Regions from separate parts of the Micromonospora sp. NPDC003944 genome, predicted to be linked through region 1. Evidence: riboswitches for the same ligand, from Rfam matches in the RefSeq annotation. Region 1 holds a riboswitch; the other holds the start of a gene.
What was found. Region 1 has a riboswitch for cyclic di-AMP ahead of ACWER9_RS22905 (C39 family peptidase). Riboswitches for the same ligand answer to the same signal wherever they lie in the genome.
Positions count from the first base shown of each region.

Region 1 (7,297 bases):
GCCGACAACTCGGCGGTCTGGCGAACTCTACGGCTGGCCGACCTGATAATCACCGTCGGCCTCGCCCCACCCCTCCCGCCCCAGCCCTTCCCGCCCCGCGATCTTGCACTTTCGGACGTCGAATTACGGCTTTCACGCCTGAAGTCGGGACAGTAAGTGCAAGATCGGCGGGCCGGCCGGGGCAGGCCCCTGCCCTTGCGCTCGATCATGGAGTTGTGGTGCCTCCCAGAAGGGGCACCGATGGGCGAAACGCCCACCACAACTCCATGATCGACGGGGCGGGGGCGGGGCGAGGCGGGGCACGGCACGGCGGGGCGGGGCGGGGGTTCTAGATCAGGTTCCAGGTTAGGGGGGTTCCTCGGGGAACGTCGGTGGTGAAGGTGCGGCCCAGGACCCTGTCGATCTCGACCGGGGCCAGCCCGCCGGCCGGTCGGATCGAGCGGACGTTCTGCGCGGTCACCGGGTCGCCGGCCCGGACGTCCTCGACCACGAAGAGCGACCGGCGGAAGCGCAGCCCTTCCCGCTCGGCGGGGGTCGGGCCGATCGCGGTACCGCCCAGCGCGGCGTACGCCCGGCCGGACTCGGCGACCAGGGCCGTGAGTTCCGCCGGGTTCAGGGAGAAGTCGGAGTCCACCCCGCCGTCGGCCCGGTCCAGCGTGACGTGCTTCTCGATGAAGCAGGCGCCGAGCGCCACCGAGGCGACCGCCACTCCGATGCCTGGCGTGTGGTCGGAGAGCCCGACCGCCACGTCGAACGCCCCGGCCAGCACCGGCAGTCGGCGCAGGTTGCTGTCGGCCGGGGGCGCCGGGTAGGACGCGGTGCAGGCCAGCAGGATGATGCCCGCCGCACCACCGTCGCGGGCGGTGCGTACGGCGGCGTCGATCTCGGCGACCGTCGCCATTCCGGTGGAGATCACCATCGGCTTGCCGGTGCTGGCCACGAGCTGGATCAGTGGCAGGTCGACAAGCTCCGACGACGCGATCTTGTACGCGGGCGCGTCCAACGACTCCAGTAGCTCCACGGCTGTCGCGTCGAACGGCGACGAGAAGACGGTCAGGCCACGCTCGCGGGCCCGCTCGAAGATCGGGGCGTGCCACTCGTACGGGGTGTGCGCGCGCTCGTAGAGGCGGTACAGGTTCTCCCCGCCCCACAGCTCGTGCCCGCTGGAGATCCGGAACGCCGGGGTGTCGACGTCGATGGTGATCGTGTCCGGCCGGTACGTCTGGAGCTTGAGCGCGTGCGCCCCGCTCTCGGCCACCGCGTCGACGATGGCCAGCGCCCGGTTCAGATCGCCGTTGTGGTTGCCGGACATCTCGGCGACCACGAACGGTCGCTCCCCGGCACCGACCGCGTGCGGTCCGATCTTGATTGTCGCCGTCATTCCGACCTCTGCTCAGGTACGTCCGCACCGGGGTGCGGTGGTGCTGTCGTCGCCCACCCGGCGGGTGGGCGACCTGGAAAACGAGGGCGCCGGGAGCCGCCCCGGCTCCCGGCGTGCTGTGCGGTGGGGGCGGTCACGGCAGGCGGTTGCCGGCCAGCGCGTCGTGTCGCTCCGGCGGGCGCCCACCATCGCGCGTCGGCGTCGCGCCCGCCCCTCGGCCCGGCTCCTCGTCGGCAGCGGGGGAACCGCTGTCGGCGCCACCCACCGGGGCGGGCCGACGCAGGCGGCCAGCGACCCGGTGGGCCTGGCGCAGCGCCGAGTACGCCAACCAGTCGCCCCGCCCGACGAGGCGGTGCTTGAGCCCGGTCACGCCCGGGGGCAGCGGGTAGCCGCCGGTGGGCAGATACCGACGGTAGTGCGCGGCGGCCCGGTGGAAGAAGGCGCGGCGCAGGTGCGGGTGCAGGCGACCGTCGTTGCCCACCACCACCAGGTAGTGGCTGATCATCAGCTCGAACAGCTCGGCCTGCAACCGCTCGTCCGGGTGCTTCCGGGCGACCCAGTCCATCAGCCGCTCGTACTGGGCGAAGGCGTCGAAGTGCCGGCCGCTGCGGGTGGAGGTGATCGCGCCCTGGCGGCCCTGGCGGTACAGGTAGCAGACCCGGTCCAGCACGGAGATCTTCTCGGCCCCGATCAGCAGGGGGTGGCTGAACGGGATGTCCTCGTACCAGCCGGGGAAGAACCGCAGCTCCAGCTCGTCCATGAAGTCCCGGCGGACCACCTTGTTCCAGGCGGTGTGCTGCACCCGCAGCAGTTGCGGCTGGTCGGCCAGCCGGGTCACGTCGGGAATTCCGCGCAGTAGCGGGCTGCTCGCGTCGACCTCGCGGCGGCCGTCCTCGTGCACCCGCAGGTGGTCGAGCATCAGCACGTCGGGCTGGTGCTGGCGCAGCCGGTCCAGCACCGCGGCGATCGTGCCCGGCGGCAACCAGTCGTCGCTGTCGACGAACCAGACGTACCGGCCGGTGGCCACGTCGAGCCCGGCGTTGCGGGCCAGCCCCAGCCCCACGTTGGTGCTCAGGTGCACGACGCGGACGCCGTCGTGGCCGGCGGCGTACGAGCGGAGCATGTCGCCGCAGCCGTCCGGGGAGGCGTCGTCGACGGCGACCAGCTCGACCGCGTGCGACTCGGCCGCCGGGATGTCGGCCCTGATCGACTCGAGGCACTGGTACAGGTACGCCTCGACGCCGTACACGGGCACGACGATGCTCAGCAGCGGTGCGTGCGTCGGCTCATTGACCACGTCCGCCACCTTCGACGACCCGGGTGGCCGGCCCCGGAACCTGACGTTGCCGCCGACTGTGGAATCTCTGAACTCCCGCCCAGCGGAAGGTTAACGGCGGTCGGCGGGCGTTCCCCGGTTCGGTGATCGCCGGCTGGTGGGGCGGGTGGGACACGTCCGGTTCACCCGGGAGTGACCCGGTAGGGTGCCTCGGTGCGGCTCTGCCGGGCCGCCGCGGGCGTCGCCGTCGTGCCGTCCGACGCCGCGCCGAGGAGGATACGACAGTGCTGGTGACCCTGCCGAGCGTCGGGATCCCGGCATGACGAGCGCCGCCGCGGTGTCGGCCACGCGGTCCGTGTCCGCCCCGCCGCGGCTGCCGTCGCTGACCGGGCTGCGGTGGATCGCCGCCCTGCTGGTCTTCGGCTTCCACGCCGGGACGATGCGGATCATCGCCGAGCCGGACTACAAGGCGGTGGTCGACGGGCTGTTCACCCTCGGCCTCTCCGGGGTGCAGTTCTTCTTCATCCTCAGCGGTTTCGTGCTGGTCTGGTCGGCCCGCCCGGGGGACTCCCGGCGTACCTTCTGGCGGCGGCGGGTCGCCAAGATCTACCCGAACCACCTGGTGCTGTGGGCGGCGACGCTCGTGGTGGCCTGGTGGTTCGCCGACCCGGTCCTCCCGGCCGCCGCGCTGGAGAACCTGCTGCTCCTACAGGCGTGGGACCCCCGGCCGGGCTGGTTCTACAGCATCAACACCGTCAGCTGGTCGCTCTCCTGCGAGTTCTTCTTCTACCTCTGTCTGCCGCTCGCGCTGCCGCTGCTGCGCCGGGCCCGACCGAAGCTGCTCTGGGCGCTCGTCGTCGCACTGCCGTTGCTGATCCTCGCGCTCTGGCCGGCGCAGGAGCTGGTGCCCGAGGTGAGCCGGTGGTGGTTCACCCAGATCTTCCCGCCGGTGCGGTCGCTCGAGTTCTGGTTGGGCGCGGTGGCGGCCGAGTTGATGCGCCGAGGTCTCTGGCGCGGTCCCGGTCTGGGCGTGGCCAGCGGGATCTTCGTGGTCACCTGGGTGGCGGCCGCGCAGTGGATCCGCGCCGAGCTGTGGACCACGCTGCTCGCGGTCGCGTACCTGTTGGTGATCACCGCCGCCGCGGACGCGGACGTGCGCGGTCGGCGCTCGCCGTGGCGGTCCCGGCCGTTGGTCTGGCTCGGTGAGGTCTCGTTCGCCTTCTACCTGGTGCACGTGCTGGTGATGACGAGCGTGCTGCGCTGGAGCGGCACCTGGGGGGTCGGCTTCGAGGGCTGGCACGGCCCGGCCGTGGTGCTCGGTTTCCTGGCGGCGAACCTGGTCCTCGCCGGCCTGCTGCACCGCTTCGTCGAGACCCCGATGATGCGCCGCCTGGCGCCGCGCCGTCCGGCCCGTCCGGCGCCCGTGCCCCGGCAACGCGCGGCCGGCACCCAGGCCGCCGGCAACGACACCGCGAGCTTGGCCCGGAGCGAGGCCGCAGACGAGGTCGACCCGGCCGACGGTCGATCACCGTACGTCGACAAGCGCTGACAGCGTCCACCCTGGTCAGCGGGTCGGCGCGGCGTCGTCCGACACGCCCGTGGTCGGTGCGCCCGGGTCGGTGCGACGGTAGCGTGGGTGCGTGCTCCCGGTCGCGTTCACCTGTCCGCTGTGGTGGGTGGCGCGCTGGGCGACGCGGGTGCTGACCAGCCTCGCCGTCGTCGCGGCCCTGGCGCTCGGCGCAGGCCCGGCCACGGCCGCCGGGTCGATGCCCAGCCCGCTGTCGACCCCCGGCGCGGTGCCGGCCGCCGCCGTCGCCGGGCCGCTGGAGGCCTCCTGCCGCCACGTCGAGGCGCAGGGGGTGGCGCGGTCCGCCCCGGCGATACCGCCGGAGGTCACCGAGGAGTCGGTGCTGGCATGGTCGGTCGGCACGCCGGTGGCGCTCCCCGGCGATGTGGGCGCTCTCGTGGCCGGGGTGCTGCCGGTTCGCGCGGCCGGGTCCGAGCGGCTGCCGCTCCTCGACCGGGCGAGCGGTCCGGCTCCCCGAGCCCCGCCCGGGCGCTGAGCCACCGGGACGACCGTCCCGTCACCGCGCCCTGTCGATCCACCAGCTTCGTACCCCGCTGACCCGTGGTCCCGCCGTGGCCCGCTTGTCGGCGTGGGTCCCCATCGCACTGCTTTCTCCCCGAGGTGCCGACCATGGAGACCGCTGTCTTCTACCAGTTCGTGACCGAGGTGCCGCAGGCCGCCGCCATCTGGTCGACGCTGTTCCTGCTGACCCTGGGCCTGCTCACCGTGCTTGCCGCCCGCCCCGACCGGGACGGGCCCACTGACGATCCGCTGCCGGCCGTGCCCACCGCACGGGAGGTGGCCGCCGCCGAGGCCGTCGACCGGCGCCGCTACGCCGAGGAGGTGGCCGTCGCCGCCGCCGGCGCGGCCACCACCGCCAGGCGGCGACGCGCCGACTGGCTGACCGCCCAGGAGCAGCTGGAGGTGGCCTGGACCGGGTACGACGAGGCGGACACCGCCGCGCGTCGCTTCGCCGGCGCCGAGATGCTGCCCACCCCGCAGACACCGCACACTCCCGCCGAGTACGCGGCCCGGGAGCGCTACCTGCACCGGGCGGCGATGGCGGCCTACTGGCGGGGCGACCTCAGCATCGCGCAGCTCGGCGACGTGTTCGGCCACCGGCACGGGTGGGATCCCCGGCGACACCCGGTCGAGCAGGAGGCGCTGATCAGCCGGGTGGTCCGGGACGCGCGGCGTGTCGACTACCAGGCTGCCGCAGGCCGGGAGCGGGTCGCCTGGCGTGACGCGGAGTTGGCCGCCGAGTCGGCTCGTGTCCTCGCCGAGGAGGCGTACGCGGCGGCGGCCCGAGTGCACCCGGCCCCGGCGTCCGCGCCTCGGACGGTGGCCAGGGTGTTGCGTCCCGCCGTCGTGGCACGGTGGCGCCCGGCCCGGGCGGGTTGAGCCCGATCCGTGATGTGAGGCCGGTCACCAGATTGGGAAATCGGACGTCCAGCGCGGTTGGTGGGATTGTTCCGGCGAATGTGGTGCCGTTGTTTGCGGCCTGTCCGGTTGTCGCCCGTCGGCGTCACCGTAGCCGGTTGTCCCATCGAGTCACGTCATCGGCAATACGCGCAGAAATTGTTCCGCCGATTGGGGTTTACACAGGTGAACCTGGCTTGGCACGGTGCGGAGCGGCCAGTAGTGTCGTCACGTCCGATGCGGTAATCGATCGCAGGAAGCGACGCCGCATCGACCCGCTTAATCGTGATCTACGAACCGGGGACCCATCAGTAAGTCCGGGGTGAATCCGCGAGCCACGGCCCGCGGTAGGGCGATCTTCCCGCCCGAATCCGTCAGCTAACCCGGTAGGCGGTGTCGGAAGGAGTCACTCCTCGTGCAGCACCTTTCCACCCCTCGGTTGTTCCCTCGCCTCCACGGCGCGGCGGTGCACCCGCTCATCCGTCACGTGACGGTGAGCTGACCCCCGGGTCATCGCCTCTCCCGCCCGGCCGCGCCGGGCGTTCCCCTGAGCGGTTCACCATCCGCGGACCACCGTCCGCGTGCTGACGCCTGCCCGGATACCGGTCCGGCCCCGGTGTGCCGCTCTCCCCCTGATCCGTGGAGGACCCCGTGAAGCACACCCTGAAGCGTCAGCTCCGCCGCCTCGCCAGCGAGCGCCCGTACCAGATCGTTGCCGCCTCCGCCGCGGCCCTCGCGATCGCCACCACCACCGGCGCCCTGCTCACCAACGCCGACCACGCCCCGGCCAGCCAGCGCACCGCGACCACCGTCGCCGAGATGCGCAGCGACGTCGCCGCCTCCCGCAGCGAGGTGCGGGACGCGTCCCCCTCGGCCAGCGCCGCGCCGACCACGGCCGCCCCGACCACAGGTGCCGCGTCGCCGGCCGCCAAGGCCAAGAGCAACCCGGACCTCACCCGTAAGCCGACGCCGCCGAAGCCCCCCGCGACCAAGGTGCTCGACTACGACTACGAGGCGCAGAACACCTACTACAACTGCGGCCCGGCAGCCACCCGGAACGCGCTCAGCGCCGCCGGCATCGACCGCACCCAGGAGGAGCTCGGCGCCGAGCTGGGCACCACCGAGATGGGCACCAACTCGGCCGAGGACACCACCCGGGTGCTCAACGCCGAGGTGAAGGGCTCCCCGTACCGGACCCGGATGTTCGCCGGCGCGCCAAGCCCGGCGCAGATGGACCGGCTCCAGGCCGACGTCGTGAAGGCCATCACCGACGGCCGCGGCGTGGTGGCAAACGTCGTCGGGGACGCCACCGACACCGACGGCGGCTGGCACTCCTACGGCGGCGGGCACTACATCGCCGTCGTCGGCTACAAGGACAACGGCCGCACCGTACGCATCGCCGACTCGGCGAACCCGGCCGACCCGTCGTACTGGATCACCACGATCGACCTGGCCAACTGGATCGCCAGCCGGGGCTACTCCGCCTGACCCGGGCACGCTTACCGCCGCGGGCGCCGTCCCCCACGAGGGGTCGGCGCCCGCGGCGTCGTCGGCTGTGCGGTCAGTAGGTGACGAAGCCGTACAGCGCCTTGTGGTTCGACTTCGTCCCGACGACCGTGTGGTCGACGGCGGACGACTGCACGCTGCCCCTGAC
Region 1 covers NZ_JBSGIV010000050.1:32,765-40,061, reverse strand. The annotation lists gene ACWER9_RS22935 (hypothetical protein) at 1-156, shown strand, start outside; gene pseI (pseudaminic acid synthase) at 329-1,381, opposite strand; gene ACWER9_RS22925 (glycosyltransferase family 2 protein) at 1,515-2,678, opposite strand; gene ACWER9_RS22920 (acyltransferase family protein) at 2,977-4,206, shown strand; gene ACWER9_RS22915 (hypothetical protein) at 4,298-4,720, shown strand; gene ACWER9_RS22910 (hypothetical protein) at 4,855-5,625, shown strand; cyclic di-AMP (ydaO/yuaA leader) riboswitch at 5,910-6,051, shown strand; gene ACWER9_RS22905 (C39 family peptidase) at 6,283-7,131, shown strand; gene ACWER9_RS22900 (hypothetical protein) at 7,205-7,297, opposite strand, start outside.

Region 2 (7,297 bases), on a different contig from region 1:
CGGAAGGCGAACTCACCGGCCGGGGCGTCGAGCGGTTCGAGGGTGTAGCCGCGCTCGGAGACGAGCAGGCCGCCGGGGAGCCGGTCGGCCGTTCCGCTCGGCTCGCCCGTCGTCGGGGTGGCGGTGTCGTCGTGCCGGCTCTCGGCGACCGGGGCGGGGTCGACGACCCGACCGATCCCGTAGGTCACGCCGAAGACCGCCACCAGACCGGCGGCGAACCCGGCAAGTCTCGTCACCGTACGCACGCCGGCCCTCCGATCACGCGTCGACGAGGTCGTAGCCGGCCTCGTCGACGGCGGCCCGGACGACCGCGGTGTCCAGCGGCTGGTCGCTGCTGACGGTGACCCGGCCGGCCGCGAGGTCGACCTGGACGTCCCGCACGCCCTCGATGGCGCCGACCTCGGCGCTCACCGCGCTGACGCAGTGCCCACAGGTCATGCCCTGCACCTGGTACGTCGTGTTGACCATCGAATGACTCCCTTACCTGTACCGGGTGGGGGTATCCCACCGGAAGCGAACGTACCATACCCCCTGGGGGTACGCTATCCTTGCCGACATGACCGCACCCACTCCCATCCGCGGATACACCGCAAGCAAGGACCAGCTGCTCGCGCGGCTCCGCCGCGTCGAGGGGCAGGTCCGGGGGATCGAGAAGATGGTCGACGACGACCGCTACTGCATCGACGTGCTCACCCAGATCTCCGCAATCCAGGCCGCCCTGGACAAGGTGGCCCTCGGACTGCTCGACGGGCACGCCCGGCACTGCATGCACGAGGGTGCCGCCGAGGGTCGGGCCGACGAGATGGCCACCGAGATGATGGCGGCGGTCGGACGGCTCATGAAGCGCGGCTGACCAGCCTCACTCCGACGCCGGGTCGAGACGAACCATGCGCAGCAACTGCGCGTTGAGCGCCACCACGATCGTGGACGCCGACATCAGCACCGCGGCCAGCGCCGGGCTCAACGCCACACCCGCCCAGGCCAGCACTCCGGCGGCCAGCGGCAGCGCCACCACGTTGTAGCCGGCCGCCCAGGCCAGGTTCTGTCGCATCTTCCGGTACGACGCCCGGGACAGCCGGACCACGGCCCCCACCCCGCGCGGGTCCGAGGACGCCAGCACCACCGCGGCCGACTCGATCGCCACGTCGGTGCCCGCGCCGATCGCGATGCCCACGTCCGCCCGGGCCAGCGCCGGCGCGTCGTTCACCCCGTCGCCGACCATTGCCACGACCAACCCCCGCCGCTGGAGTTCGGCCACCCGGTCGTCCTTCTCCGCCGGCAGCACCTCGGCGAAGACCTCGTCGACGCCGGGTCGGAAACCGAGGTCCGCAGCGACCGCCTCGGCCACCGGCCGCGCGTCACCAGTGATCATCGCTATGGTGCGGACCCCCTCGGCCCGCAACTCGTCGAGCGCGCGCCGGGCCTCGGGCCGCACCTCGTCGGTCAACGCGAACGCGCCGAGCACGGTCTCCGGCATCCGCACCAGGTACAGCACCGCGGCACCTCGCGTCGACCACCGCCCGGTCGCGGCCCGCACCTGCTCCGGGAGTGAAAGGCCCAGCTCCCGCAGCAGCGCCGGCCCGCCCACCGCGTACTCCGTACCGTCGATTGCCGCCCGCACACCGCGACCCGGCAGCGACCGGAAACCGACGGCCCGAGCGGGGCCGGCGCGCCCTGCCGCCGCCACGATCGCCCGGGCCAACGGGTGTTCGCTGTCCGACTCGACGCCCGCCGCGATCCGCAGCACCTCGTCGCGCTCGACGCCGGGCGCCGTCACCACATCGGTCACCCCGTGCTCGCCCCGGGTCAGCGTGCCGGTCTTGTCGAAGAGCACCGCGCCGACGGTCCGCATCCGCTCCAGGGCCAACCGGTCCTTGACCAGGATCCCGGAGCGCGCGGCGAGCGCGGTGGAGAGCGCGACGACAAGCGGAATGGCGAGACCCAGCGCGTGCGGACAGGCGATCACCAGGACGGTGACCGCACGGACCACCGCCTCGTCCGGTCGACCGAGAGCGGTCCAGACCAGCACGGTCAGCACGGCGGTGCCGCTGGCCAGGTAGAAGAGCGCGGCGGCGAACCTGTCGGCCAACAGTTGGGCCCGTCCAGCGGAACCCTGGGCCTGCGCGACCATCCGCTGGATGCCGGCGAGGGCGGTCTGCTCACCCAACACCTCGACGCGTACCCGGATCGCCGAGTCGGTGGCGACGGTGCCGGCCACCACCCGGTCGCCCGCCCTCCGGGCGACAGGTCGCGACTCGCCGGTGATCATCGACTCGTCCAGCTCGGCGCCGCCGTCGACGACCCGACCGTCGGCCGGCACCCGACCTCCCGGCCGGACCAGCACCACGTCACCGATCCGCAGACCGGTCACCGGCACCGCCTCGACCCGCCCGTCCGCCGCCACCCGCTCGGCCTCGTCCGGCAACAGCGCGGCCAGCGCCGACAAAGCCCCCCGGGCCTGCCCGATGGCCTTCATCTCCTGCCAGTGCCCGAGCAGCATGATGGTGACAAGCGCAGCCAACTCCCACCAGAAGTCCAGGTCGAAGGCACCGACGCTGGTCGCCAGGGACGCGGTGTAGGCGACGGTGATCGCCATCGCGACAAGCAGCATCATCCCGGGCGCCCGGTCCCGCACCTCCCGGACCGCACCGACCAGGAACGGCCAACCGCCCCACCAGAACACCACCGAGCCGAGCACCGGGCCCACCCAGGACCGACCGGGGACGCCGTCCCCGGGCAGGTTGAGCTGGTCCGACACGAGGTGACTCGTCAGCACCACCGGGACGGTCAACACCAGGCAGAAGCAGAACCGACGGCGGAACATCGCCGGATCGTGCCCGGCGTGCTTGTCGTGCGGCACGGGTCCGGCGGGGTGCGGGTGGTCGGGGTCCGGCGGTGACGGAGCGGGCATGGCTCCAACATGCCGGTTTGCCGACCGTCACGCGGTCGGATCGGCCACCCGACACTCCGCCACGACCTGCAACCCCCGGGTGGGCTGGCTAGCATCTCCCACGATGGCCCTCCGTATGCCGCTGCACAGTCGGTCACCGGCGCCGCTCCGACGTGGCGTCGCCTTCGGCCGACCCGGCCGAGCGCTGACCGTGAGTGATCAGGCGGTCGTCAGGCAGCGATCCGCCCCGCCGTCCGCCGCGTTTCCGCCGAAACGGTGAACCGCCCGGCCCGCTGACCCGTACCCCGCACCGGATCGTTGGGAGTTCCACCTTGGCCGCCGACCACACACACTCCGCTCCGTCCGCCCCACCGAGGGTGCGACGGATCCTCGTCGTGACCGTGGTGCCCCTCTTCGTCGCCACCGTGCTCGCCGCAGCGCTGCTCTGGCCGCGGGGCGAGTCACCGCAGAGCGGTGGCGGCGCGGATGTGCCGCGCTACGCCGGCACGGTCACCCGGGTGGTGAGCGAGCCGTGCCCGCAGACACCGTCGGCCCCCGAGGGCAGCCCTCGGGTCGGCGAGGGGCGGTGTGGCACGGTCGACGTCCGGGTGGACGACGGGCCGGCCGCCGGGCAGGAGGTACGGACGCCGGTGCCCGACGGGCCGGGCGCACCCCGGGTCGAGGTCGGCGACGAGGTCATCCTGGTCGAACTGGCCGACCCGGTCGACCCCACCACGAGCAACTGGAACATCGCCGAGCACCAACGTGGCACACCGATGGTGTGGCTGGCGGTGGTCTTCGCGGCCGCGATCGTCGCGTTCGGTCGCTGGCGAGGTCTCGCCGCGCTCGCCGGCCTGGCCGCCAGCTTCGCAATCCTGCTCACCTTCGTGCTGCCGGGCATCGGCGCCGGCAAGTCACCACTGCTGGTGGCGGTGGTCGGCGCGGCCCTGATCATGTTCGTGGTGCTCTACCTGACGCACGGAATCTCCGCACAGACCTCGGTCGCGGTGCTCGGCACCCTGGGCAGTCTGGTGCTGACCGGCGTGCTCGCCACCATCGCCACGGCCGCGACCCACCTCACCGGCTTCGGCAGCGAGGACGCCACCACCCTGTCGATGTTCCAGGGCGACGTCGACCTGCACGGTCTGCTGCTCGCCGGAATCATCATCGGATCCCTCGGGGTGCTCGACGACGTGACGGTCACCCAGGCCGCCACCGTCACCGAGCTGGCGAACGCCAATCCAGGGCTGTCCCGGCTGCAGCTCTACACGGCCGCCACCCGGGTCGGTCGAGCCCACATCGCCTCCACTGTCAACACCATCGTGCTGGCGTACGCGGGCGCGTCGCTGCCCCTGCTGCTCCTGCTCACCGCCGACTCGCGGCCGATCGGGCAGATCCTCACAAGCGAGTTCCTGGCACAGGAGATCGTCCGCAGCGCGGTCGCCACCCTCGGCCTGATCGCCGCCGTGCCACTGACCACCGGGCTGGCCGCGGTGGTGACCGCCGCCGGGCGCACCGACACCACGCCGTCCACCGACGCCACGCGGCCCACCGACGCTCCCGCCTCGCGACCCCAGCCGGACCGCACCGAGGCACTTGCCGCACTCAGCTCACCGCGAACGGCCGGCTCCGACGAGCCGGACCAGCCGCGGACCGCACCCCCATCCCAGGCCACCGACAGGTGGCCGGAGTCGAACAGGAGCACGGATACGGCATGGTGACACTCCTCAGCGTGACCAGATCGGGCATCCACCCTGAGAACCGCGTCACTGGTCACTCAACGCTATGGCGAAATGACGCATTTGGTCGGCATCCAGGCGTAGCTCACCCGGTCGACTCTCGGGTAACCTCGCTGCCGGTTACCGATGAAGGCGCGAAGCGGCGCCTGCGGTGCCACCGCCCAATCGCCAACCGGCGAGCCGGGGACCCAGGTACCTGGGGTGAATCCGCGTCAGCGGTAGGGGCCACTTCCGCCCCGAACCCGTCAGCTAACCCGGTCGGCGGTCGACGGAAGGGAACATTGTGACGGCACCCCTACGCCGCTGGATGACACCCGTGGTGGCCGTGATCGCCGCACTCACCGTGTTCGCCGGGCCGTTCCCGGCGCACGCCGCCCCGGCGAACCCCACACCGTCCGGGCACGAGGAGGACGGCGAGCCCAAGCTGCTCAACGACGTCATCGAGCAGGCCAACCGCGACTACTCCGCCGCCAAGTCCAAGCTGGACAAGTCCAAGAAGCGGCAGGGCGAGTTGGCCGCGGAGGTCGACCGGGCCAAGGCCGACCTGGACGCGCTGGCCCCGCAGGTCGGGCAGATCGCCGCCCAGGCGTACCGGACCGGCCGGATCGGCGCGGTCGCGATGCTGCTGGAGAGCGACGCCCCCGACTCGTTCGTCCGGCGTGCCGGGATGCTCGACGAGATGAACATGGTCAACGAGAAGAAGCTCTCCGAGGTCAACGAGGTGAGGGCCCGCGCCGAGCAGGCCAAGCTGGCGCTCGACACCGAGGTCCGCGAGCAGCAGAAGCAGACCGCCCTGATGGCGAAGCGGAAGAGCGAGGCCGACAAGGCGCTCTCCCTCGTCGGCGGGAAGGGCTTCACCGGCGGCCTGGTGGACGCCACCTCCAAGGTCGCGAAGATCGGCCCGGGTCGCACGGCCGACGGTGACTGGAAGCCACAGTCGTGCAGCGAGAACGACCCCACCACCTCCGGCTGCGTCACTCCGCGCACGCTGCACGCGTACAAGGAGGTCAAGGCGGCCGGCTTCAACCGGTTCGTCGGCTGCTACCGCCCCGGCGGGCCGTGGGAGCACCCGAAGGGCCGCGCCTGCGACTGGTCGCTCCAGAAGAGCGGCTTCTCCCCGTGGCACAACAACGACACCCGGACGTACGGCAACAACGTCGCCGCGTTCCTCATCCGTAACGCCGACCGGCTCGGTATCTACTACGTGATCTGGAACCGGCAGATCTGGTTCCCGGCCACCGGTTGGAGTTCGTACAGCGGGCCGTCGAACCACACCGACCACGTACACATGTCGCTGCTCTGACCCGCACGATCCCCGTCGAGGGCCGTTCCGCGTGACGCGGAGCGGCCCTCGACGCGTCAGACGGCGGCAGCCGCAGCCGGGTCGGTCGACTCCGGCGATCCGGCCGGGGCGTCCCCGGTCGCGAAGCCGGCCGGCACGGCGGCCACCGGGCGCACCGCTCCGGCGGCCAGCCGGTAGGACACCCCCACCACCGCGCACCGCCCCCGCGCCACCTCGTCGGCAAGCACCGGCGACTGCTCGAGCAGCGTCTCGACGGTCTGTGCGATGTGGATGTCGACGATGCCGTCGATGTCGTCCACGCCCTCGGCCTCGGCCCGGCGCAGGCTGGGCAGCACGGCGTCGACCACCGCGCGCAGGTGGCCACTCGGTGCGGTACCCGTCGCGGCGGACTCCCGGGCGGCCTGCACCGCGCCGCACGAGTCGTGCCCGAGCACCACGACCAGCGGAGTGCCGAGCACGGTCACCGCGTACTCGACGCTGCCGAGCACCTCGGGGCCTGCGGTGTGGCCGGCCGTGCGCACCACGAACAGGTCACCCAGCCCACGGTCAAAGATGATCTCGGCGGCCAACCGCGAGTCGGAGCAGCCGACGATCGCCGCGAACGGGTGTTGCCCGTCGGCCACGGCTGCTCGGTGCCCGGCATCCTGGTTGGGGTGGCGGGGAGCGCCATCGACGAAGCGGCGGTTGCCGGCGACCAGCTCGGCGTACGCCTGGATGGGCTCGCTTGGCGCGGACGCCCGGTCGGTGGTCCGCTGCGAACCCGGCTGACCGCCGGAGCTCCCGGTATGACTCATCCCGCACCTCGTCTCCACGCGTTCGACCTGCTCAAGCCGGCTTTCCGCCGGCCGGGCGGCGGGCGCTGGCTCGTGCTCCACCGTCACACGCACCGTAAGATGCGTCAAGGTATGCGTGATTTAGATTTCATACGTTGACTCCGGTCGCCCCCTGGGCAACCTTCCCGGGGCGGGGCGGACCAGACTCTCGCGAGGGCAGGCGGACATCCGGAAGGCGGTCACACGATGGCGAACACGGCGGCGGGCGACACCAACGGGCGGAACTGGACGTTCCTCACCAACCACGGGCACGTGCTGCTGGCCATCGCCCGCGACCCGACCGCCCGGTTGCGCGACGTCGCGGCCGAGGTCGGCGTGACCGAACGGGCCGCGCAGGCCATCGTGGCCGACCTGGAGGCCGGCGGTTACCTGCACCGCACCCGGGTCGGGCGACGCAACGAGTACACCCTCAACCCGGCCGGCCGGTTCCGGCACCCCGCCGAAGCCGACCGGCAGGTCGGCGACCTGCTAGCACTCTTCGCCGACACCCCCAGCGCGAAGGCGGACCCTCGGGCCTGACCCCCGTCACCGG
Region 2 covers NZ_JBSGIV010000003.1:65,098-72,394, reverse strand. The annotation lists gene ACWER9_RS02440 (hypothetical protein) at 1-245, opposite strand, end outside; gene ACWER9_RS02435 (heavy-metal-associated domain-containing protein) at 259-468, opposite strand; gene ACWER9_RS02430 (metal-sensitive transcriptional regulator) at 557-853, shown strand; gene ACWER9_RS02425 (copper-translocating P-type ATPase) at 860-2,911, opposite strand; gene ACWER9_RS02420 (YibE/F family protein) at 3,223-4,611, shown strand; cyclic di-AMP (ydaO/yuaA leader) riboswitch at 4,778-4,908, shown strand; gene ACWER9_RS02415 (coiled-coil domain-containing protein) at 4,913-5,932, shown strand; gene ACWER9_RS02410 (carbonic anhydrase) at 5,989-6,726, opposite strand; gene ACWER9_RS02405 (helix-turn-helix transcriptional regulator) at 6,952-7,284, shown strand.
Region 2: another riboswitch for cyclic di-AMP. It lies ahead of ACWER9_RS02415 (coiled-coil domain-containing protein); the one in region 1 lies ahead of ACWER9_RS22905 (C39 family peptidase).